DNA from 4 places in the Sinorhizobium numidicum genome. Region 1 is predicted to be linked to each of the others. Evidence: riboswitches for the same ligand, from Rfam matches in the RefSeq annotation. Region 1 holds a riboswitch; each other region holds the start of a gene.
What was found. A riboswitch is a leader RNA that binds a small molecule or an ion and turns the genes downstream of it on or off. The one in region 1 is predicted to bind cobalamin.

Region 1 (5,333 bases):
TCCATCACGATATCAAGGCCCAACAGATCCATGTAAAAGGCACGCGCACTTTGCGGATCGGAAGCCTGAAGATTGGGCACGATGCGTCGAACAGCCATTTTACCCTCCCGACTTTGATACGGCGCGGCGCGCGGACAGCGCCAACTCGACCAGCGACGCTGCGGCCACGCCCGCCGTCTCCATATAGCTCGGATCGCGGTGGAGCAAAACGACAGCGAAGCTGCCATCAAGCAAAAGCCGTATCTGCCGCGCAAGCGCGGCTGCGTCGTCGACCAGCTCCGCCTCGAACACCTGCCGCAGCCAGTCCTCAAACTTCTTCTTGTGGGCGGCGCCGATCCGGATCGCCGGGTGCCCGGGCATGTTCGCAAGTTCGGCGGAGGTGCGCAGAAAACCGCAGCCTTTCCATTTCGGGTGGCGGGCAGCACGGGCGAGATTGCGGAATATCCCCTCGATCTTCGCCGCCACGTCGCCGTCGGTCTCGGTGAACCATTTCTGGAAGAGTTTGAGGTTCGGCTGGTCGCGCGCCTCAAGGTAGGCTGCAATTAGGTCGTCCTTGCTTTCGAAATGGTAATAGAGCGTGCGTTTCGTCACGCCGGCCGCTTCCGCCACGGCGTCGACGCTGACGGCGCGGATGCCTTCCGCATAGAAGAGCTTGGCGGCGGCGGAAACGATGCGATCACGCGTAGGCAATACGGTCATCATTGTCTTGTATACCGACTAGTGAATATACAATCCATTATCGCGCGCCTAGCCTTCCCCCGTCAACACACGATGGGGAGACAGACATGTCCGATACAGTGCTATTTGAAATTTCAGCCGGCATCGCGCTCGTGACGCTCAACCGGCCGGAGAAGCTGAACGCGCTCAATTACGAGCTGATAGATCGGCTTCTGTCTCACCTCGATCAGATCGAGGCGGACGACGCGGTTCAGGCGGTGATCCTCACCGGTGCGGGCGAGCGCGCCTTTTCCGCCGGCGGCGACATTCACGAATTTTCAGACAGCGTCGCATCGGGCGTGAATGCCGCCGTTCGCGATTTCGTTCGGCGCGGGCAAAGGCTGACAGCCCGACTTGAGGCCTTTCCAAAGCCGGTGATCGCCGCCGTCAATGGTCTTGCCTATGGCGGCGGCTGCGAGATCACCGAAGCCGTCCATCTCGCAATCGCCAGCGAACGGGCGCGCTTTTCCAAGCCCGAGATCAAGCTCGCCATGCCGCCGACCTTCGGCGGTACGCAGCGTCTACCGCGCCTTGCCGGACGCAAGCGCGCGCTCGAACTGCTTTTGACTGGTGACGATTTCTCACCGCAGCGCGCGCTCGAGATGGGACTCATCAACAGGATCGTGCCGCATCACGACCTGATGAATGCCGCATGGACGCTCGCCGCCCGCATCATCCACCACTCGCCTCTTGCGACCGGCGCCATCATCACCGCCGTCACAAGGGGCCTCAACATGACGATCGGCGAAGGCCTGCTGAACGAAAGCGAGCAGTTTGCACGCCTCGTGCCAAGCCACGACCTGACCGAGGGCTTGTCCGCCTGGAAGGAACGGCGCGAACCTCGCTACGCCGGGCGCTGAAATCTTGCACTACGCCGCCTTCGTCGCTCCGATCGTGCCGGCGCAATGACCGGCGCGATCGCCAATCTCACTGCGGCTCGCTGTGGAATGAAGTGTCGTCAACTGCGCGCGAGGCCGAGAACGAAAAGCGCCAGCGCGCCGATGGAGGCGATCGTGCGGACGTGGTTCCACCAGACCCAGTCGGTCAAGTAGCGCTGCTGCCAGAGATCGGTCGCCGCCTGTCCCGGTGCGGCGGCGGCAAGGGCGTTGTTCAGCGGTACGTTGAAGATAATGGTCACCGCCAGCGTACCGATGAGATAGACGAGACCGCCGGCGGCCAGCAGGTAGCTCCCCTGCCCGCCCCAACGACGGCGGTGAGGACAAGAACCAGTCCAAGGAGCGCCGTTCCCATGAAGGCGGTGAGAAACAGCGGATTCTGGATCACCACATTGATGGCGTTCATCGCGGCGATGCCCTGCTCGGGCGGCAACCGCGACAGCGCCTGCATGATGCAGACGGAGAAGACAAAGAAGAGTCCGGCCATCAGGCCGGAGCCGATGACGGCAGCGAAAGACAAGGCGGGGATAAGAGCAACCATCACGCGACACTCCGGATACCGTTTGCAGCCGTCTTCAGGGCTTCGCCGGCAAGATCTTGCAGCTTGCTCTCACCGCCCGGTAGCAACGTGAACTTCCCAGACATCTCATCCTCCTCATCTCCACCGCAAAAATATGAGTGTTGCTCACATTACAAAATGTGATAAATCCTCATGTCTCAGCAGTCAAGTCAAAATGTGAGTGAGGCTCATGATTTCAGAAGCAACGCCGGCCACTGCTGCCAATGACGAAGCGCCAGCCCTCCGCCGCACGCCGAGCCAAAGGCGTAGCCGCGAACGGGTTGAACACATCCTCTCCTGCGCCACGGCGCTGATCGAGCAAAAAGGAAGCGATGCCATGCGCATGAGTGAGGTGGCCGAGATGGCCGGAATTTCCATCGGCTCGCTCTACCAGTACTTTCCCGACAAGGCGGCGATCATCCGCACGCTCGCCGAGCGCTACAACACGGCCTCCCGGGATTGTATCGCAACGGAACTCGCCAAGGTCACGAGCATCGCCGAACTGCGCGATGCCTTTGCCGCCCTTTTTGACATTTATTACGAGATGTTCCGGGCCGAGCCGGTGATGCGCGACATCTGGTCGGCGATGCAAGCTGACAAGATCCTGCGCGAGATCGAGCTCGCCGAGAGCCGGGCGAATGGGCGATTGCTCGCCGACGTCTGGGAACGGGTGGCACCCGGCACGCCGCGGGAGAAAATCGAAGATGCCGCTTTCCTCATCATGCATCTTGGCGAATGTACCATGCGGCTCGCCGTCTCGGTCGATCGTGCCGAAGGTGACCGCATCGTCGAAGCCTACAAGCGCATGGTTCTGCACAATTTTGCCTCGGGCGACATGCCCGACGATAAAAGCGTGGCATGAATTCGGGCGAGCAATGTCGGTAGAACCGGCTAGGCGCTTTTCCATAGCGGCTCGATTGACATGGATGAAAAGCAAACCTAATCATCGAAGATCGATTGGTTCCCGGGATGCGAACGCGTTTCGGGAGTAAACGGGAACGTGACGGATGGACCCAAGCTGGGCATCTCAATCACGGCCGACCCCGCGACTGTAGAGCGGCGTGAATTGCCGTTCCGGAGCGATCCGGAAGAAGCCACTGGGAGGAGAACCGCGAGACGTGGTTCGAACCTGGGAAGGCGAGGCAAGTTCCCTGGTGACTAGAGCGCCGCGCGTTCAAATGAACGCGCAAAGGACGCTCTAGCGCTCTGAATCTAGAGCATCTTTTCTGCCTTCAGTGGTTTCACTTGAAAGCAGGACACTCTAGGCACCTTACGCCGCGAGCCAGGAAACCTGCCAAGCGATGCGGGCATAAGCCCAAACCCGGGAAACATCCCATTGCCATCACGGAGGTTGTCATGGCTACGTCTACAGTTTCGAGCATTCCGCTGTCCCTCAGCGATCGTCTGACCGCAGGCCTCATCGCTCTGATGATCGGTGCCTTCCTCGTCTTCGGCGCCGGCTTGGCGAATTCGGCCGTCCTGCACGATACCGCGCACGACACCCGACATTCCTACGGCTTCCCCTGCCACTAAATGATGGCTTGGAACGCTCACGCGTTCCGCATCGAAGTGGACGACCGCCCGGCGGACGGAGTACGCGTGCGTGCCATCTGGCACGTCCGCGGCCGCAGCGCATATTCCACGTCCATGGAATGCTCCGGCCGCCCCGCGGCGCGCCGTGCGCCGAACTGAGGGATATAGACAATGATCGTCAAAACACTTCTGGCCGCCATCGTGGCCGGGCTGATCGCCGGCGTCTTCATGACCGCCGCGCAGGAACTGCGCGTTACGCCATTGATCCTGCATGCGGAGCAATATGAGGGTGAGGCTCCGGCGGCGACTGACCAGCCGGTGGGCGAGCAGCCTGCCGCCGCCGCCCACGATCAGCATTCTTTCCTGAACCTGGAGCGGGACGCGGTCGGAAAACAGCCTAACGCTTCTCCTCATGCTACTCCGAACGGCACCTCGCCGCTCGGCACGATCTTCTCGGCACTCTCGCCTATTTCGCCGGCCTATGCCCATGAGCATGGGGGCGAACACGAGGAAGGCGGCATCATGTTCGGCATGAGCCGCTTCTCCGGCACGCTGCTTGCCAATCTGGTGACCGGTGCGGGCTTTTCGCTGCTTCTTGCCGGCATCAGCCTCGTCATCGGCTACCCGATAACGCTCGCGAACGGTGCGCTCTGGGGCGCCTTCGGCTGGCTTGCCGTCCACATGCTGCCGGCGGTCGGCCTGCCGCCGGAATTGCCCGGCTTCCCCGCCGCCGAACTTGGCGACCGCCAGCTCTGGTGGGCGGCGACCGTGCTGCTTTCAGCGGCAGGGCTCTATCTGCTGGCACTGCGCCCCGGAATCCTCGCCAAGGTCGTAGGGCTCGTCCTGATCGCAGCGCCGCAGGCCTATGGTGCGCCGCAGCCGCTCGACATTTCCAGCAACGTTCCGGCCGTCCTCGGCGCCGAATTTGCCGTCGCCGCACTGGCGACCACGCTCGCCTTCTGGATCGTGCTCGGTGTTGTCTCCGGTTTTATCAACGATTGGTTCCTTAAGACGCGTTAAGCGCCCTCTCCCGCTCGCGGGCGAGGGGTCAGGAACTCGCCGCTTGTCCTTCTCCCGCAGGCGGGAGAAGGTCTCGGCAGCGGATGAAGGGCAATCCACGGGTGGAGAACGCTTCGTTCACCCGCTATTCCCGTGCCGTTTCACGCAAATGCGCCCGCAGCCGCTCGCGTCGTATTTCCGGCCTGAGCAACACGCAGCTATCGCAATAGCTGCCGGCATCAGTGCGATAGTACAGGCAGCAGCCGCCCCGCATTCTGTAGGTCTGGGAAAGCGCCCTCTCACCGTCATTGCAAGGCACGGCGGCATCGATCTCTTCATAATGGAGTTCCCGCGTAAACAACGGCGAGCCTTGGTGCTTGACGATCGCGAGGGCGTGAGCAATAGCCTCCGCCTCTTTCCCCTGACGTCGCCCAATCTCCAGAAAAGCACCCGCCAGACTGTCTGCCGCAAGCCGCCACTGCGCGCGGACTGATAGGCCGCAGCGCCGGCTCAACAGCGTAATCACCGGTTTCAACTGCGCAACGAAAACATCCCGGAAACGGCTGCCGGCCTCCTCCGGCCGGGCACCGGCCGCAATCTGCGGCAGTTCGACAAGAAAATGAAATCGG
Region 2 (5,333 bases), 1.7 Mb from region 1:
CTAGCACTCTAGATTCTAGAGCATCCCGCTTCCAGCGGTTCCGCTTGAAAGCGGGATGCTCTAGCGCCCGCGTTCCGCTCCGACTTTTAAAGCTCGATCAAGCTTCGATCTGCACATCGCTGACCGGCCGGGAACAGCAGGCGAGGATATAGCCTTCCTCGATCTCGTCATCGAGAATGCCGCCGTTGTGGGTCATCTCGACATCGCCGGAAATCTTCTTCACCCGGCACGTGCCGCAGATGCCCCCTTCGCAGGCGGCGCCGATCCTCACTCCATTGACGCGCGCCGTCTGAAGGATCGTCTGGCCCGGAACGGCTGTGACCTCCTTGCCGCTCATGGTGAAAGTCAACCGTGCGGCCTCGACCGGAGCGCCTGCGGCCGGCCCAGCGCGGACGGCAAGCTCCTCGGCGGCGGGTGCGGCCGCCGGCTGGAAGCTTTCCTGATGGTAACGCGCCATCTCGAAACCCGACGCCTTCAGCATTTCCCTCACACCTCGCATGAAGGGCTCGGGACCGCAGCAAAAGACGGTTCTCTCCAGGAAATCCGGCGCAAGCAGCGGCAGCTTCGTCGCATCGATGCGGCCGCGCAATCCGTGCCAACCGTGGCGTGCCTCGTGTCCCTCCACCAGAAAGCCGAGATTGAGCCGCGGCATCTGACGGGCGAGAACTTCAAGCTCGGATTTGAACAGAAGATCGTCCGGCCGTCTCGCGCAGGAAATGAAGGTAACATCCGTTTCCGGTGCGCAATCTCCCATCCAGCGCGTCATCGACATCATCGGGGTGATGCCGGAACCGGCCGAAACGAAAAGATATTTTTCGCCCGGATGGCGGACGAAGCTGAAATCGCCGAGCGGCCCGAGCGCTTTCAGCGTCATGCCCGGCTTCAGATTGTCGAACATCCAGCGCGTACCGACGCTGTCCGCCTGGGCCTTAACCGTGACGGCCACCGAGAGCGGACGCGAGGGCGAGGACGATAGAGTATAGGTGCGCATCACCGACTCCTCGCCGACGGGCAGTTCAAGCGTCACGAACTGTCCCGGCAGATAACGGAACCAGGCCGGTTTGTCGGACCGGAACGTGAAAGTCATCACATCCGCAGTCTCGGCAACCGTCGAAGTGCACTCAAGCATGTGCTGGCGATCGATCCAGGGATGCAGTTCATCGAAATGGCGGAAGGAGGCGGCCATTTCCATGGGTCATGCCACCCGCGAGAGAGGAGCGGCAGCGCCCTGAAGGCGGTTCTGCATGAAGTTCGAATACCATTCGACGAACTGCATCACGCCCCCCTCGTGCTCGGCCGAATAGGGACCGGGCTCATAAGCCGGCGAGCGGATGCCGAAGGCATTCTCCTCAACGATACGGCGGTCCTGATCGTTGGTTTCCGTCCAGACATGGGTGAGTTCCTCGATCGTGTAATCGACGCCTTCGATCGCATCCTTGTTGACCAGCCATTTGGTCGTGACCTCAGTCAATTCGGGCCCCAGCGGCAAGACGCGGAAGGTGATCGCGTGGTCGCCGAGCACGTGGTTCCAGGTCGTCGGGTAGTGGAAGAGAAGCAGCGTGCCGATCCGGCTCGCGTTGACGTCGGCGGAAAGCTGCTTACGGACGGCCTTCTCACCCGACATGGTGTAGCTCTCGGCGTCGTTGATCAACGGCATTCTCGTCGTGCGGAACTGGCCGGTCGGCGAGATCTTGAAAGCGCTTGGCAGCCCCGCTGCCTCGCATTGCGCCCAATGGGCGGCAATTTCCGGATCGTCCATCGAGGCCTGAACGCCGGTGACCGTCGGAGCCTCGGGGTACGTCCGGCAGAGCTCCGGATGGTTGGCGGCACAGTGGTAGCACTCGCGATTGTTCTCCCAGACGAGCTTCCAGTTGCCCTTCTCGACGATGGTGCTCTCGTAGGCGACCTTGGTTTCGCCAAGGCGATGCGGCGCGAGATAGCCTGCCGCCATGTCGCGGAAGGGCTGAAAATCCATGGGCTGGTCGGCGAGGCTGATGAAGATATATCCTCCAACGGTCTCGCAGTGCACCGGCTTCAGGCTGTGCTGGGCGGGGTCGAAGCCCTCGGGCATCTGCCGCGCGAAAAGCAGCCTGCCGTCGAGTTCGTAGGTCCATTGATGATAGGGACAGACGAGTTTGGCCGAAGAGCCCTTCTGCTGCGCGCAGACGCGCGAGCCGCGGTGGCGACAGGAGTTGTGCAGCGCCCGGATGGTCCCCTGCCGGTCGCGAACGACGACAATCGGATAGTCGCCGACCTGGACCGTAAAATAATTCCCGGCTCTTGGGATTTCGCAATCATGGCCGATGAAGAGCCAATCCTTGTACCAGATATGCTCCAGATCCTGGCGGTAATAGTCGGGGTCGATATAGAAAGCCCGGTCGAGGCTGTACCCGTTGCGGCGGCTTTTCAGCTTGCGCAGCATGTCGTTCTGAATGTCCATGTCCCATCCTCATTCGCCACGTTTCGGAGAGGCAGGACAGGAACCAAACGCCGGCGATGACGCCGGCGCGCCATGTGGTTCCGATCCGGCTGCCCGCCGCAACCAGTTACGGTTGATTTCGCTTCAAGGCTGGTTTCCGGGCTCTGGAGCAGTCCACGAAGGACCAGCCCGGCGCCTTCCCGGACCGATTTGTCCAGTGGCCTTGTGCCGAGGCTTTTTGCTCCACCACCGTTGCGGGGGCAGCGCCGGGATTTGACCGGCTTCCCAATTCTCCGCCCTCCCTAAGGCGGCACCTTGAGTGTGGGTATCTAAGCCGGCGGATAGCCTTGACAACTGCCGGTTCGCGACATCCGTTTCCAGAAAGACGACAGATATTCCGGCATCTGCGCGTCATGTAAGAAATGATATTTTCCATTTGTAAACAACGCGATAGCGGAAAACTTGAGCAATTGGCGATTTTTTCGGCAGCGCAGTCTCGGCTGCGAAAGAGGCTCGCCCTTTTGCGACACCCGCATCGAGCGCGCCCCGGCGGAAAACATTCATTAACCCTGATCACTTAGCATCCGCTAACGGATCAACCGTTTCACCGGCAGGGTGGCGCATTAACGTCGATGGCAAAGCTCAGATATTACGACGCGGCCGAAAGGGCACCCGCCCTGGCACCAAAGGCTGCAATCCATACCGAGTTCCTGAGGACGGGCCGCATCGATCGGCGCCGCCACTGGATAGCCGAGCAGCGGCGCTATCTGACACATGACGAAGTCGCGGAGCGGACCGGACGCAAACTGACGGCAGCCGGCGAGACGACCCACAAGCGGATCAACAGCTTCCATGCTTCGATCCGCTTTCCAAAGATGATCTTTCACCGGACGCTCGCCAACAGTCCTCACCTTGGTTACTGCCATGTGACCGGCGCCAGAACGCATCTGGCCCACTCGCGAGAGGTCACCTGGGCCTTCTACTTTGCGAACTTTTTCTCCGAGCTTGGTGACGAGACGCATTTCTTCGATCGAATACAGCCGGGCTATTCGCGCATGTATTTCGCCGTCGCCATCGAACCCGACGCCTATGATCGGCACATGGTCGTCAATCGCTACGTTCGCGGCAACGGACTGATCTTCCGCACACAGGATCCGATGATAGCGCTCAAGAACGTGCTGATGCTCGGCGCCGCAGACGAGGCGCTGCGCAAAATCATCCGCAACCTCTGACCAGCCCTCGCACGCAGAAAATCGTTCTGTTTTCGCGACACCTCCTTTAAGGAAGCGTCGGAAAGGAATGGAAACGCCATGGCCGAAATCATCGACACGCGCATCGAGCCGGATCGGGCGATCGAGAGAGCCTGCGCCATACTTTCCGAAGGCGAACCGGTCGCGATCCCGACGGAAACGGTCTATGGCCTTGCTGCCGATGCCACCAATGCCGACGCGATCAGCCACATTTACGAGATGAAAGGGCGGCCGCGCTTCAATCCTTTGATCTGCCATGTTTCGGACATTGCGATGGCCGAGAAGCACGTCGAATTCGATCCGATTTCGCGGCGCCTGGCGGAAGTCTTCTGGCCCGGCCCTCTTACCTTGATCCTGCGGCAGCGGCCGGAGAGTACCGTCCATGCGCTCGCGTCCGCCGGTCTCGATACGCTCGGCATCCGCATGCCGGATGGCTTTTCGCGGCAGGTGATCGCCCGTTTCGGACGACCGCTCGCGGCGCCGAGCGCGAATACGTCCGGCAAGATCAGCCCGACTAGTGCGGCCCATGTGGAAGCGGATCTCGGATCCAAGCTCAAGCTTATTCTCGATGCAGGCCCCGCGCAGATCGGCCTTGAGTCGACGATCATCAAGCTCGATGATCGGAAGCTCCGGCTGCTGCGGCCAGGCGGGCTCGACGTGGCGGAGGTCGAGGCACTTACCGGCCTTACGGTCGAGCGTTCGGAAACCGCCGGCGCGGCGATCGAAGCGCCGGGCATGCTCGCTTCGCATTACGCGCCGGGCGCCGCCGTACGGCTGAATGCCGAAGACGTCCGACAGGGAGAAGCGCTGATCCGTTTCGGCGGAAAGCCGCTTCCCGGCGAAAGCGAGGCGGCGATCGTGCTCGAGCTCAGCCCGGCGGGCAATCTTCGGGAGGCGGCCGCCAACCTCTTCGATTATATGAAAAAGGCGGATGCAAGCGGCGCTGCGACCATCGCCTTCGGCCCGATCCCGGCCGAGGGACTTGGCGAAGCGATTGTCGATCGCCTGCAACGGGCGGCTGCCCCTAGAGCGGGATGAGGCGCTCCAACGAATAAATCATCCTGATCCAAGGCAGAGGCCATGACGACCATTATTCCTTCTCCCGAACTGATCACCTCCTTCACCGAGATCGTCGGCCCCGGCAATGCCCTCACCGGTCCGTCAGAGACGGCGCCTTATCTCGTCGAGTCGCGCGGGCTCTATCGCGGCACGACGCCTCTCGTATTGCGGCCCGGTGCGGTCGCTGAAGTTTCGCGCATCCTGCAGCTCGCCAGCCGGACCCGCACGGCAATCGTTCCGCAGGGCGGTAATACCGGGCATGTGGCCGGGCAGATCCCGCGTGAAGGAAAAGCCGACGTCGTCCTCTCGCTCGAGCGGCTGAACCGCATCCGTGATATCGATCCAGTCGGCAATGTCATCGTCGCCGATGCCGGTTGCATCCTCGCCGACATCCAGAAAGCCGCGGACGACAATGGCCGACTATTCCCCCTTTCGCTCGGTTCGGAAGGATCGGCACGGATCGGCGGCAATCTCTCGACCAATGCAGGCGGCACCGCCGTACTTGCCTACGGCAACATGCGACAGCTTTGCCTCGGGCTGGAAGTCGTGCTTCCGACGGGGGAGATCTGGGACGGGTTGCGACGGCTGAAGAAGGACAATACCGG
Region 3 (5,333 bases), 340 kb from region 1:
GCTTCCGCTATGACGTTGTCGCCTGTTCGGCGCTGATGCTTTCGGTGGCCGTCGGTATCGTACCCTTCGATCGCGCTTTCGACGGGTTCAGCGACGATATCGTCATCATCGTTGGCAGCGCGCTCATCGTTAGCGCCGGCGTTGCGCGTTCGGGCGTCGTCGATGCGGCGATCCAGCGTTTCCTGCCGAACCTGCAATCGGTGCGGGCGCAACTCGCGCTTCTCGTCGTCACCGTCACCGTGCTTTCCGCGTTCATCAAGAATATTGGGGCGCTCGCGATCATGATTCCGGTTGCCTTTCAGTTCGCCCGGCGCTCGAATGTGCAGCCTTCGGTGTTTCTGATGCCTATGGCCTTCGGCGCGCTCATCGGCGGGCTGATGACGCAGGTCGGCACCTCGCCGAACGTCGTCGTGTCGCGGATGCGCGCGGATCTGACCGGCGAGAGCTTCACCATGTTCGACTTCACGCCGGTCGGCGCGTCGCTGGCGCTGGTCGGCGCGGTGTTTCTGCTTTTCGCCTACCGGCTTGTGCCGGAGCGCAAGAGCCAGCAGGCCGCAGTGCATGACGCGATCGAGATCACCGACTACACCTCCGAGGCGGTGGTCCCGGCCGGTTCTCCGGCAATCGGCAAGCCGCTGGGCAGCCTGGTCAAGCTCGGCGACGGGGGCGCGGTCGTCATTGCCATATTCCGCCGCGGCACGCATCTGGCGCCGCTGCCCGACATAGCGATCGAAGCCGACGATATCCTGCTGCTCGAAGGTGGGCCGGCGGCGCTCGACCGCATCGTTTCCCAGGCGAAGCTGAAGATCTCCGGCGATCGTTCGCCAACGCCGAACGACAAGGCGCGTGTCGAGATCGAGGCGATCGAGGCGGTGATCGCCAGCGGCTCGCCGCTCATCGGCATGTCGGCGCAGCGTCTCGCGCTCTTCAACAGGCACAACGTCAACCTGCTTGCCGTCAGCCGCCAGGGCGAGCGGCTGAAGCAGCGCCTCGGCAGCATAAGGCTGCGGGCCGGCGATATCGTCGTGCTGCAGGGAACGCGCCGGGAATTGCCGTCGTTCCTCCAGGATTTCGGCTGTCTGCCGTTGGCCCAACGGGAAATCCTGCTAGGCACCATCCGCTATGCGACCGTGCCGATCCTCGTTCTAGCGGCGGCCATGGGCGCGACGGCCGTCGGCGTCGTGCCGGTGCCGGTCGCCTTTTTTGCGGCCGCGCTCGCCATGGTGGTCTTCCGCGTCATTCCACTGCGCGACGTCTACCGCGCTGTCGATGGGCCGATCCTCGTGATGCTGGCGGCGCTGATCCCGGTCAGCGATACGCTGCGCACAACCGGTGGATCGGATCTCATCGCCGGCTGGCTCAGCGGTGTGGCCTCGGGCCTGCCGCCGGCCGGCGCACTCGCCCTTATCCTCATTGCCGCCATGGCCGTCACACCCTTCCTCAACAATGCGGCCACGGTGCTCGTCATGGCGCCGATCGCCGCAAGCTTCGCGACGGCCCTCAACTATAGCCCGGACGCCTTCCTGATGGCGGTGGCAATCGGCGCCGGCTCCGATTTCCTCACCCCGATCGGCCACCAGTGCAACACGCTGGTAATGGGCCCCGGCGGCTATCGCTTCAGCGACTATCCACGTCTCGGCCTGCCGCTCTCGATCGTGATCGTGCTCGTCGCCGTGCCGATGCTGATGTGGGTATGGCCATTGGTGCGCTGAGTCGGGCGGCAGTATCGCGGCGAGGCATCCCCACCGCGAATACGGGAGCTTCCAGCCAAATTTTTCTTGCCGCACGTAATGTTATTTTATAACAACGATCACGCATCGCAAATTGTTGCCGGGGCCAACCGTGTTGATATCCGCATCCGCCTCCCTTCCACCCGTTGCCTCGTGCGGCGATTCGTGCCACCAAGAGTGCGATGGTGCTGCTGCCGTGACTCGGCAGTGGCTGAAAAGGGAACACGGTGAGGACGACCCAGAAGGGGCCGAAACCGTGGCTGCCCCCGCAACTGTGAGCGGAAAGCGCATTCACACCATGTCACTGGCGAAAAGCCGGGAAGACGTGGATGCGCAGCGACCCGCGAGCCAGGAGACCTGCCATCGAACCGATCAACCACAACGGACGGGGTGTTCCGATGGAAAAGAACTGGCTCAGGCACAGCGGGCGACCGCTTCACTGCATCTTCGCCATTTTCTCTCCGGCCCAATCCGGCGGAGAACAGACATGGCGAATTTCCGACAGCACAAGATAACCGTATCGACCGATTGCCGCTTCACCGGCGGGCCTTGCCGGCTCGGCGCCGAACTGCTGGCGCTGTTGAACCGCAGCGTTTCGGCACTCGGCCAGCCGCTCGGCGAGGATTTTTCCATCGCCGGCACGGTGTGCATGGCCGGCTGCACGCGGCCTTGCACGATCGCCTTCCAGGCAACCGCCAAGGCGACCTACCTCTTCGGTGACATCGCGCCGGAAGAGGATGTCGACGATCTCGTCAGCTTTGCCGCCGCCCACGCCGAAGGCGGCGGCGGCATAATGCATGCAGCAGATCCTTCTACATTGGAGCGGGATGCGGCTGCTAACCCGTTTTTTTGCGCCGGTCTCACCGGCAACACGCTCGCCCGCACTCCTGCGGCGCTCCTCGTTTCCGAGGAGAGCGTGGGATGGTTCCAGTGACGGCGGGGAGGGTGTCTCATGAGCTGCGTTGAGCAAGGCGCGGCACTCAGCGTCGAGGGACTGGAATGGGGGCCGCGTCCGGGCCTGCGGCTGGTCCGCAATATCGGCTTTTCCATCGGGCCGGGCAGCCGGCTTGCGATTATCGGCCCGAACGGCGCCGGCAAGACCTCCTTGCTCCGCTGCCTCTATCGCGCGGTGCAGCCGATTGCCGGTCGGATCGAGGTGGATGGCGTCGATCTCTGGGCGATGACGGCGCGCGAGGCGGCAAAGACCATCGCCGTCGTCCTGCAGGAGATGCCCGGCGATTTTCCCTTCAGCGTACGCGATGTGGTGATGATGGGCCGCATCCCACGGCGCGAGGGCATGCGCGGCTGGACGGAACGGGATCGGAACCAGGTGGCGCACGCGCTCGATCATCTCGATCTCGCGCATCTCGCCAGGCGCCAATTCGCCACTCTTTCGGGCGGCGAAAAGCAGCGGGTGCTGATCGCCCGAGCGTTGGCGCAGGAGCCGCGCATCATCGTTCTGGACGAACCGACCAACCATCTCGACATCCGCCATCAGCTCGAAATTATCGAGCTCCTGAAGAGGCTGAAGCTCACCATTGTCACGACGCTCCACGACATCAATCTCGCGGCCGAGTTCGCGACCGATGTCGCGATCATCACGGAAGGTCGGCTCGCTGCATTCGGGAGCCCCGAAGAGGTGCTGCGGCCATCGGCCCTTTCCACCGCCTTCGGCGTTCACGCGACGGCACATGCGGCCGCCGAAGGCTATGCTTCCCGCTTTTCCTTCTCGCTTCCGCCCGCCGAGGCATCCAGCTCTCGAATTTCCCTCTTTCGCTCCACAGGAGACATCCGATGAACAGAATTTTTCTCGCGGGCTGCGCCATTCTCCTTGGCGCCGCGCCGGCGTTTGCCTACCCCGTCACCGTCAAGAGCTGCAACCGCGACGTTACCTTCGACGCCGCACCTCAGCGGGCGGTTTCCAACGACGTCAATCTCACGGAAATGATGCTGGCGCTCAAGCTCGAGGACCGCATGGTCGGCTATACCGGCGTTTCCGGCTGGAAGACGCTCGACGAGCGTCTGCGCGAGGGCGTCAAGGAACTGCCGGAGCTTGCGGAAAAATATCCGACCAAGGAGGTGCTCCTGAACGCCGATGCCGACTTCCTCTTTGCCGGCTGGAACTACGGCATGAAGGTCGGTGGGGAGGTGACGCCGGAGACGCTGTCGCCTTTCGGCATCAAGGTCTATGAGCTTACGGAGAGCTGCATCCACATAATGTCGAAGGGCAAGCCGACGATGGAGGACATGTTCGTCGATCTGCTGAACCTCGGCCGCATCTTCGGCGTGGAGGAGAGGGCGGAGGACTTGGTCGAGGGCTATCGCCGGCAACTCGCCGAGATTACCGGAAAGATCAAGGACGCTCGGCGCCCGACCCGGGTCTTCGTCTACGACTCGGGTGAGGAAAAGCCGTTCACTTCGGGTCGCTACGGCATTCCAACAGCGATGATCGAGGCGGCCGGCGGCAACAATATCATGGACGACGTCGAGAAGAGCTGGACGGAGATTTCCTGGGAGCCGGTGATCGACCGCGATCCGGAGGTCGTCGTCATCGTCAACTACGGCGAAGTGACGGCCGAGCAGAAGATCGCCTTCATGAAGAACAATCCGGCTTTCAAGACCATCGAGGCGGTGAAGAACGATCGCTTCGTCGTACTCGACTACGTCGAGGCGACGCCGGGTCCGCGCAACGTCGACGCCATCGAGCGGCTGGCGAAGAGTTTTCATGCAGAAGTGATGTGAGTGCGGCAGCGGCAAGCGGAACAACGCCGCCGAACATCCACATGCCGACTTTCCATCACGCCACTTCTCACACAATAGATTAGGAAGGCGGCATAAAGTTCTAATTTTTCATCACAAGTCGTCACATCACTGGTGCGGCGCTTGCTCTACTGCATGTTTCCTTAAATCGTAGCCGATTTAAGGATAAAAACATGCAGCAATTCAAGGCGCTACAGCGTCCTTTGCGCGTCTGATAAGACGCGCGGCGCTGTAGGTCTGAAGCGGAAAGTATGAAACCAACGTGAGACCCGCGCTTTTCTTCCTCGCGGCGCTGCTTTTGCTGTGCCTGACCGTGACTGCCGGCGTATCGCTCGGATCGGCGCCGATCCCGGTCGCGACGGTGTGGTCGATCATCGCGTCCAAGCTCGCGCCGGGCAGTGTCGAGGCCTTCTGGTCGGCTGGCCGGGAAAGCATCGTTTGGGATGTGCGCCTGCCGCGCGTGGTGCTGGCGGGGTTGGTCGGTGCAGGGCTTGCGGTCACCGGCGCGGTGCTGCAGTCGGTCACCCGAAACCCGCTTGCCGATCCGCATCTCCTCGGCGTTTCGGCGGGCGGCGCGCTCGGAGCGATCGTCGCGCTGCTCCATACCGGCCTCGTTCTGGGGCTCGCGACGGTGCCGCTCTTTGCCTTTGCCGGTGCGCTCGCCGCCACCACGCTGGTCGCGCTCGTCACCCGCGTGCTCGGCACCGGCGCCGACCGCCTCGTGCTTGCCGGCATCGCCGTCGCCTTCACGCTCACGGCCGGCGGCAACCTGCTCATCTTTCTCGGCGATCCGCGCGCCGTCCACACCGTGATCTTCTGGATGCTCGGCGGTCTCGGGCTCGC
Region 4 (5,333 bases), 430 kb from region 1:
CGTCTCCCGACACGAGGGCCGCGATCGACGGCAGCATCGTTTTCGTCGGAACATCGGCTGCCGGGCTGCAGGACATCCGCACGACAGCGCTCGGGCATAATGTTCCCGGCGTTTCGCTGCATGCGCAAACGGTCGAGCAGATATTGTCCGGCCGCTTTCTTTCCCGGCCCGACTGGGCCAACGGCCTCGAAATTCTGTCGATTGCTGTGGCGGGAAGTCTGCTCGTGACGCTGACTACCTTCGTCAGCCCCGCCGTCGCGCTCGCCTGCGGCTTGCTGATCACCGCGATGGCCCTTGTCGCCTCCTGGCTGGCCTTTCTCTACGCGGGGCTTCTCCTCGATCCGCTGGCTCCGATCGTCGCCGGATCGATCACGCATTTCGCCGCGACGGCGTTTCGCTTTCTCGTGACCGACCGGGAGCGCCGCGTGGTCCGGAGAGCCTTCGGCCAGTATCTGTCGCCATCGCTGCTCTATCGCATCGAGCATACGCATGACGCCCTGCGCCTGGGGGGCGACGATCGCGAGCTGACGATCATGTTCGTCGATGTCCGCAATTTCACCGCCATCAGCGAGCGTCTGGCGCCAACCGAGGTTGTCGGTTTCCTGAACACGCTACTCGATGCGTTGAGCCGCCACGTGATTGCGAACGAGGGCACGCTCGACAAGTTCATCGGCGATTCGATCATGGCGTTCTGGAATGCCCCAATCGATGTCGCAGACCACGCCGGCAAGGCTGTCCGCGCGGCGTTGGCGATGCGCGAGACGCTTGCCCGGCTCAACGACAGCGATGCCTTCGGTTTCGGAAGTGCGCACAGGGTAGGGATCGGCATTGGCATCCATACGGGACTTGCCTGCGTCGGCAACATGGGCGCCGAGACGCATTTCAACTATTCGGCCGTCGGCGACGCGGTCAACGTCGCTGCACGGATCGAGTCCGCGTGCAAGGACGTGGGCTTCGACGTCCTCGTTTCGGAGAGCACGGCAAAATTGCTTGCTGATTGCGCGTTGCTCGACGCCGGGGCGCTGGGCCTCAAGGGCAAGAGTACGCTAACCAGGCTCTTCGCGGTCGTCGGCGACGAGCGTCTCGCAACCTCCGCCGAATTTGTCGAGCTGCGGCACATACACGGGCAACTGACCGACGCATTGCGTTCGCGCTCGCCGAGAAGCCGCCAGATCGTGAGCGCGGCAAAGCTGAAGGCGGCTGGGCTGACGGTTGGACTGGCGGCAGGGTTGCCGGACTTCTACCGCCGGATTTCCCGCAGGGCCGACCATTTTGCCGACGAGCCTGAGCGGAAGGCCGGCACGTCCGCGAAGTGACCGCACCGCAGGCAAAAGCCTCACTGCGGTGTCATCGAGAGCAGCAGGGCACGAGAGCCTTTCATGGCTGAATGGAAACAATTCTGTTGGCTTAAGCGGAGTGGAATGTTTGCTCGGCTGGCGCGTGGCGTAGCCAAAGCATACGGCCAAGCCAGCCGAGCAAACAGGCCGCCCGCTTCAGGCAACCCGAAGGGCCGGGCATCTTTCCGCCAGGATCCGAGGCGATCGCCTCGGCCGTACGTCTGTGCACGGCACTCGGCAATCGCCTCTGCCTGACGAAAATCTGCTCCGGCAGAATGTTTCCATTCAGCCATGAAAGGCTCTAGCCCCTGCTGTCGTCGTGCGGCCGATCCTCGTTGTCGTCAGCTCGCTTCCCATCATCGTGCGGCTTGTCCCCGGGCTTGTCCGGCCTATCCGGCTTATCTGGCCTATCTGGCTTATCTGGCCTGTCTGGCCTATCTGGCCTATCCGGTCGGTCCGGCTTGTCGGGCTTATGGGGCTTGTCCGGCTTCGGCGGCTTCTCCGGCGTGGGGCTGATTTCGCGGACACGCGAAGGAGGAGCTGGTGGGGGCTTGACTTCCAATGCCGCCGCAAGACCACAGCTGCCGCCGATGTTTCCGAACCCGCCCGAAAGCTTTTGACTGCCGGAGAGAAAGGGCAGGGCATTCTGATTGCCGAGCGTCCTGAGAACACCTCTATTGACCCGGCGAGTATCGGTCAGGCTGCCATTGGGCTTGGCGACCACGCAATCGCAGCGTCGCGTCAGTTGCTGGCAGCCGCCAGGCCCGCAGAACTGGGCCGCTCCGCTCAGCAGCACGACCGCTGTCGTACCATCGCCGCCGACGTAAAAGTCGAACACGGTTCCTCGCACGCCAATCGTTCCGGCGGGCGTCAGGATCTCATAAGCCGTGTGTTTCGAGTTTCCGCTGATCCAGCGAAAGGTGCCCTTCGCGGCCATGACCGTAAGCTTCTGCAACGATCTGGAATCGTCGAAGACGAACTTGTCGATAACAATGGAAGAGCCCCACCCGACCGCGAGCTTGGTGCCGTCGCGAAACACGAATTGCCCGAGCCCGGATTTCGACGTGCGAATCCGTTCATCCCGGTGAACCGGGGACTTGACCGCCAGCGGTCCGCTCGCGCCGGTAACTTCGGTCTTGATCCGGATCGCCTCGCCGACCCTTTCGGCGGCCTGTGTCGGTATGAAACCGTAAAGCGCGACGCATAGCGTAGCGATTGCGGTACGACGTAAATACGACATCGCACCCTCCTCGATGATCCTCTGGCGAAAGCCATCCAGGATCATGAACATGATCGATTCTTCAGTTGGAGCGGGATGCGGCAGTATATGGGCGTCGCGCTCCAAGCGCTCAGTCTTACCATGCGGCAGCGATGGCTGTCTTCTCATCCGTTTGGGCGAGGACATGGCGCGCCAATGCCGCAGGTTGTGGCTCAGGCCGCTCTTTAAGCCGCTTTGCCGCAATTCGCTCGCGGTGTGTCGCACGCCATCGATTGACTTTGCCCGTCCCGCTTCATAATTAACGCTCAATGGATGGTTCCCCTGCGCCGGAGCGGAGCGGGGGAGTAAATGGGAATGCGACGGGGCGGACCCACACCGGGCACCCTTATCGCAGCCGACCCCGCGACTGTAGAACGGTCAGGGTTCGCCATCGGCCACGCCATTCTTCCTTCGATGAACTGCATGGGGCAGTTTCACGCGGGATGGGTGACGTGCCGGAAAAGCCACTGGCGTGGCATCATGGTCAGCCGGGCTGGACGCCTCTTCTTCTACGAATCGTCCGCCTTTCATGATGCTAGACAAGCGCCGGGAAGGTGAGGCGGACCCGTTCGGCCTGGCATTGGTGAGCGATTCTTGCGCCCGTAATGCCTCAGCCCGTGACGCCGTGAGCCAGGAGACCTGCCATCCGTCAGGGCATTCCGCCCGAGGGGATCCGTCCCCAATGCCAGCACGGAGGTTGTCGTGGCTTATCAGTTCTTCTCCGGGCGCTCTTTGCACGCGCCCGTTCCCCCTTGCTATTGCGGTTTGAGTTCGTCGGACTGAAGCCGGGCCATGATCATTCCCAATACCGGACCGGTTCTCGTGCTCGGCGGCGCCCGCTCCGGCAAGTCCTCCTTTGCGGAAAAGCTCGTCGAGGCCTCCGGGCTGCCGATGCATTACGTCGCGACCGGCCGCGCCTTCGATGACGAGATGCGCGAGCGCATCGGCCGTCATCAGGCCGCGCGGCAGGGCAAGGGCTGGACGACGCATGAGGAGCCGCTCGATCTCGTCGGGGCGCTCCGCCACATCGACGATCCGGCGCGCGCGATCCTCATCGATTGTCTGACGCTCTGGGTCACGAACCTGATGATGGAAGAGCGGGACATGGCGGCCGAATTCGCGGCGCTCGCCGCCTTTCTCTCCGACGCTCGGGCGCGGCTCATTCTCGTTTCCAATGAGGTCGGCCTCGGCATCGTGCCGGAGAACCGCATGGCGCGGGACTTTCGCGACCACGCCGGCCGGCTCCACCAGATTGTGGCGGAGAAATCCGCCGAAGTTTACTTTGTCGCGGCCGGATTGCCGCTGAAAATGAAGGGTTGATCCATGACACTCGCCAAGCCCCACCAGGGCAAGATTCCGGCAACCGTCATCACCGGGTTCCTCGGTGCCGGCAAGACGACGATGATCCGCAATCTGCTGCAGAATGCCGATGGCAAGCGCATCGCGCTGATCATCAACGAATTCGGCGATCTCGGCGTCGATGGCGACGTGCTGAAGGGGTGCGGCGCGGAGGCCTGCTCGGAGGAAGACATCATCGAACTTACCAATGGCTGCATCTGCTGCACCGTTGCCGATGACTTCATCCCGACCATGACAAAGCTGCTGGAGCGCGAGAACCGTCCGGATCATATTGTCATCGAGACCTCTGGCCTCGCTCTGCCGCAGCCACTGGTCGCCGCCTTCAACTGGCCGGATATCCGCAGCGAAGTGACCGTCGACGGCGTCGTGACGGTCGTCGACAGCGCCGCCGTCGCCGCCGGGCGCTTTGCCGACGACCACGACAGGGTCGATGCGCTGCGCGTCAATGACGAGAACCTCGACCATGAAAGTCCGCTCGAGGAGCTCTTCGAAGACCAGCTCACCGCGGCCGATCTCATCGTTCTCAACAAGACGGATCTCATCGACGCGTCTGGCCTTCAGTCCGTGCGCGAGGAGGTCGCGTCCCGCATCAGCCGGAAGCCGACGATGATCGAGGCGAGGAACGGCGAGGTGGCGGCGGCCATCCTGCTCGGCCTTGGGGTCGGCACGGAAGGCGAGATCGCCAACCGCAAATCGCATCACGAGATGGAGCACGAGGCAGGCGAGGAGCACGATCACGACGAGTTCGACAGCTTCGTCGTCGAGCTTGGCCCGATCGCCGAGCCGGCTGTCTTCATCGACCAGCTGAAGGGCATCATCGCCGAGCACGACGTACTACGCCTCAAGGGCTTCGCCGAGGTGCCAGGCAAACCGATGCGCCTGCTGATCCAGGCAGTTGGCAGCCGCATCGACCAATATTTCGACCGTGCTTGGACCTCCGGAGAGATGCGCGGCACACGCCTCGTCGTCATCGGCCTGCATGACATGAACGAGACAGCCGTGCGCGCCGCGATTTCGGCGCTCGTCTGATCGGATAGAAGATGCATCTGCTTCTCGCCCAGAAAGGAACGATCGCCGACGGAAACGAGGCAATCGATCTCGGGCAAAGCCCGGCTGACATCCTGTTCCTGTCGGCCGCCGATACGGAGCTTGCCTCGATTGCCGCCGCCCATCGGCAGCGGCCGGGGGCGAGAAGTCTGCGCATCGCCAGCTTGATGAGCCTCATGCATCCGATGTCGGTCGACACTTATGTCGAGCGGACGGCGCGCCATGCCAAGCTGATCGTCGTACGTCCGCTCGGCGGCGCCAGCTATTTCCGTTACGTGCTCGAGGCGTTGCATGCGGCGGCCGTCACCAACAAATTCCAGATCGCGGTTCTG

Region 2: it holds a riboswitch for cobalamin, as region 1 does, so the genes downstream of both, PYH37_RS15410 (aromatic ring-hydroxylating oxygenase subunit alpha) here and PYH37_RS23790 (CbtB domain-containing protein) in region 1, are expected to answer to the same signal.
Region 3: it holds a riboswitch for cobalamin, as region 1 does, so the genes downstream of both, PYH37_RS22160 (DUF1636 family protein) here and PYH37_RS23790 (CbtB domain-containing protein) in region 1, are expected to answer to the same signal.
Region 4: it holds a riboswitch for cobalamin, as region 1 does, so the genes downstream of both, cobU (bifunctional adenosylcobinamide kinase/adenosylcobinamide-phosphate guanylyltransferase) here and PYH37_RS23790 (CbtB domain-containing protein) in region 1, are expected to answer to the same signal.

Annotation. Positions count from the first base shown of each region.
Region 1 is NZ_CP120368.1:2,628,192-2,633,524, forward strand. Features, by position in the region: gene PYH37_RS23765 (glyoxalase superfamily protein) at 1-98, opposite strand, end outside; gene PYH37_RS23770 (TetR/AcrR family transcriptional regulator) at 100-699, opposite strand; gene PYH37_RS23775 (crotonase/enoyl-CoA hydratase family protein) at 786-1,577, shown strand; partial or broken gene PYH37_RS23780 (anthrone oxygenase family protein) at 1,676-2,154, opposite strand; gene PYH37_RS23785 (TetR/AcrR family transcriptional regulator) at 2,363-3,034, shown strand; cobalamin riboswitch at 3,114-3,485, shown strand; gene PYH37_RS23790 (CbtB domain-containing protein) at 3,529-3,705, shown strand; gene PYH37_RS23795 (CbtA family protein) at 3,877-4,725, shown strand; gene PYH37_RS23800 (ferric iron reductase) at 4,850-5,333, opposite strand, start outside.
Region 2 is NZ_CP120368.1:904,713-910,045, reverse strand. Features, by position in the region: gene PYH37_RS15415 (FAD-binding oxidoreductase) at 98-1,192, opposite strand; gene PYH37_RS15410 (aromatic ring-hydroxylating oxygenase subunit alpha) at 1,196-2,440, opposite strand; cobalamin riboswitch at 2,551-2,752, opposite strand; gene PYH37_RS15405 (DUF6656 family protein) at 3,052-3,651, shown strand; gene PYH37_RS15400 (L-threonylcarbamoyladenylate synthase) at 3,730-4,707, shown strand; gene PYH37_RS15395 (FAD-binding oxidoreductase) at 4,750-5,333, shown strand, end outside.
Region 3 is NZ_CP120368.1:2,284,866-2,290,198, reverse strand. Features, by position in the region: gene PYH37_RS22165 (SLC13 family permease) at 1-1,712, shown strand, start outside; cobalamin riboswitch at 1,897-2,109, shown strand; gene PYH37_RS22160 (DUF1636 family protein) at 2,218-2,664, shown strand; gene PYH37_RS22155 (ABC transporter ATP-binding protein) at 2,683-3,528, shown strand; gene PYH37_RS22150 (ABC transporter substrate-binding protein) at 3,525-4,472, shown strand; gene PYH37_RS22145 (FecCD family ABC transporter permease) at 4,753-5,333, shown strand, end outside.
Region 4 is NZ_CP120368.1:2,201,188-2,206,520, reverse strand. Features, by position in the region: gene PYH37_RS21740 (CHASE2 domain-containing protein) at 1-1,316, shown strand, start outside; gene PYH37_RS21735 (FecR family protein) at 1,639-2,577, opposite strand; cobalamin riboswitch at 2,853-3,256, shown strand; gene cobU (bifunctional adenosylcobinamide kinase/adenosylcobinamide-phosphate guanylyltransferase) at 3,388-3,915, shown strand; gene cobW (cobalamin biosynthesis protein CobW) at 3,919-4,983, shown strand; gene cobN (cobaltochelatase subunit CobN) at 4,995-5,333, shown strand, end outside.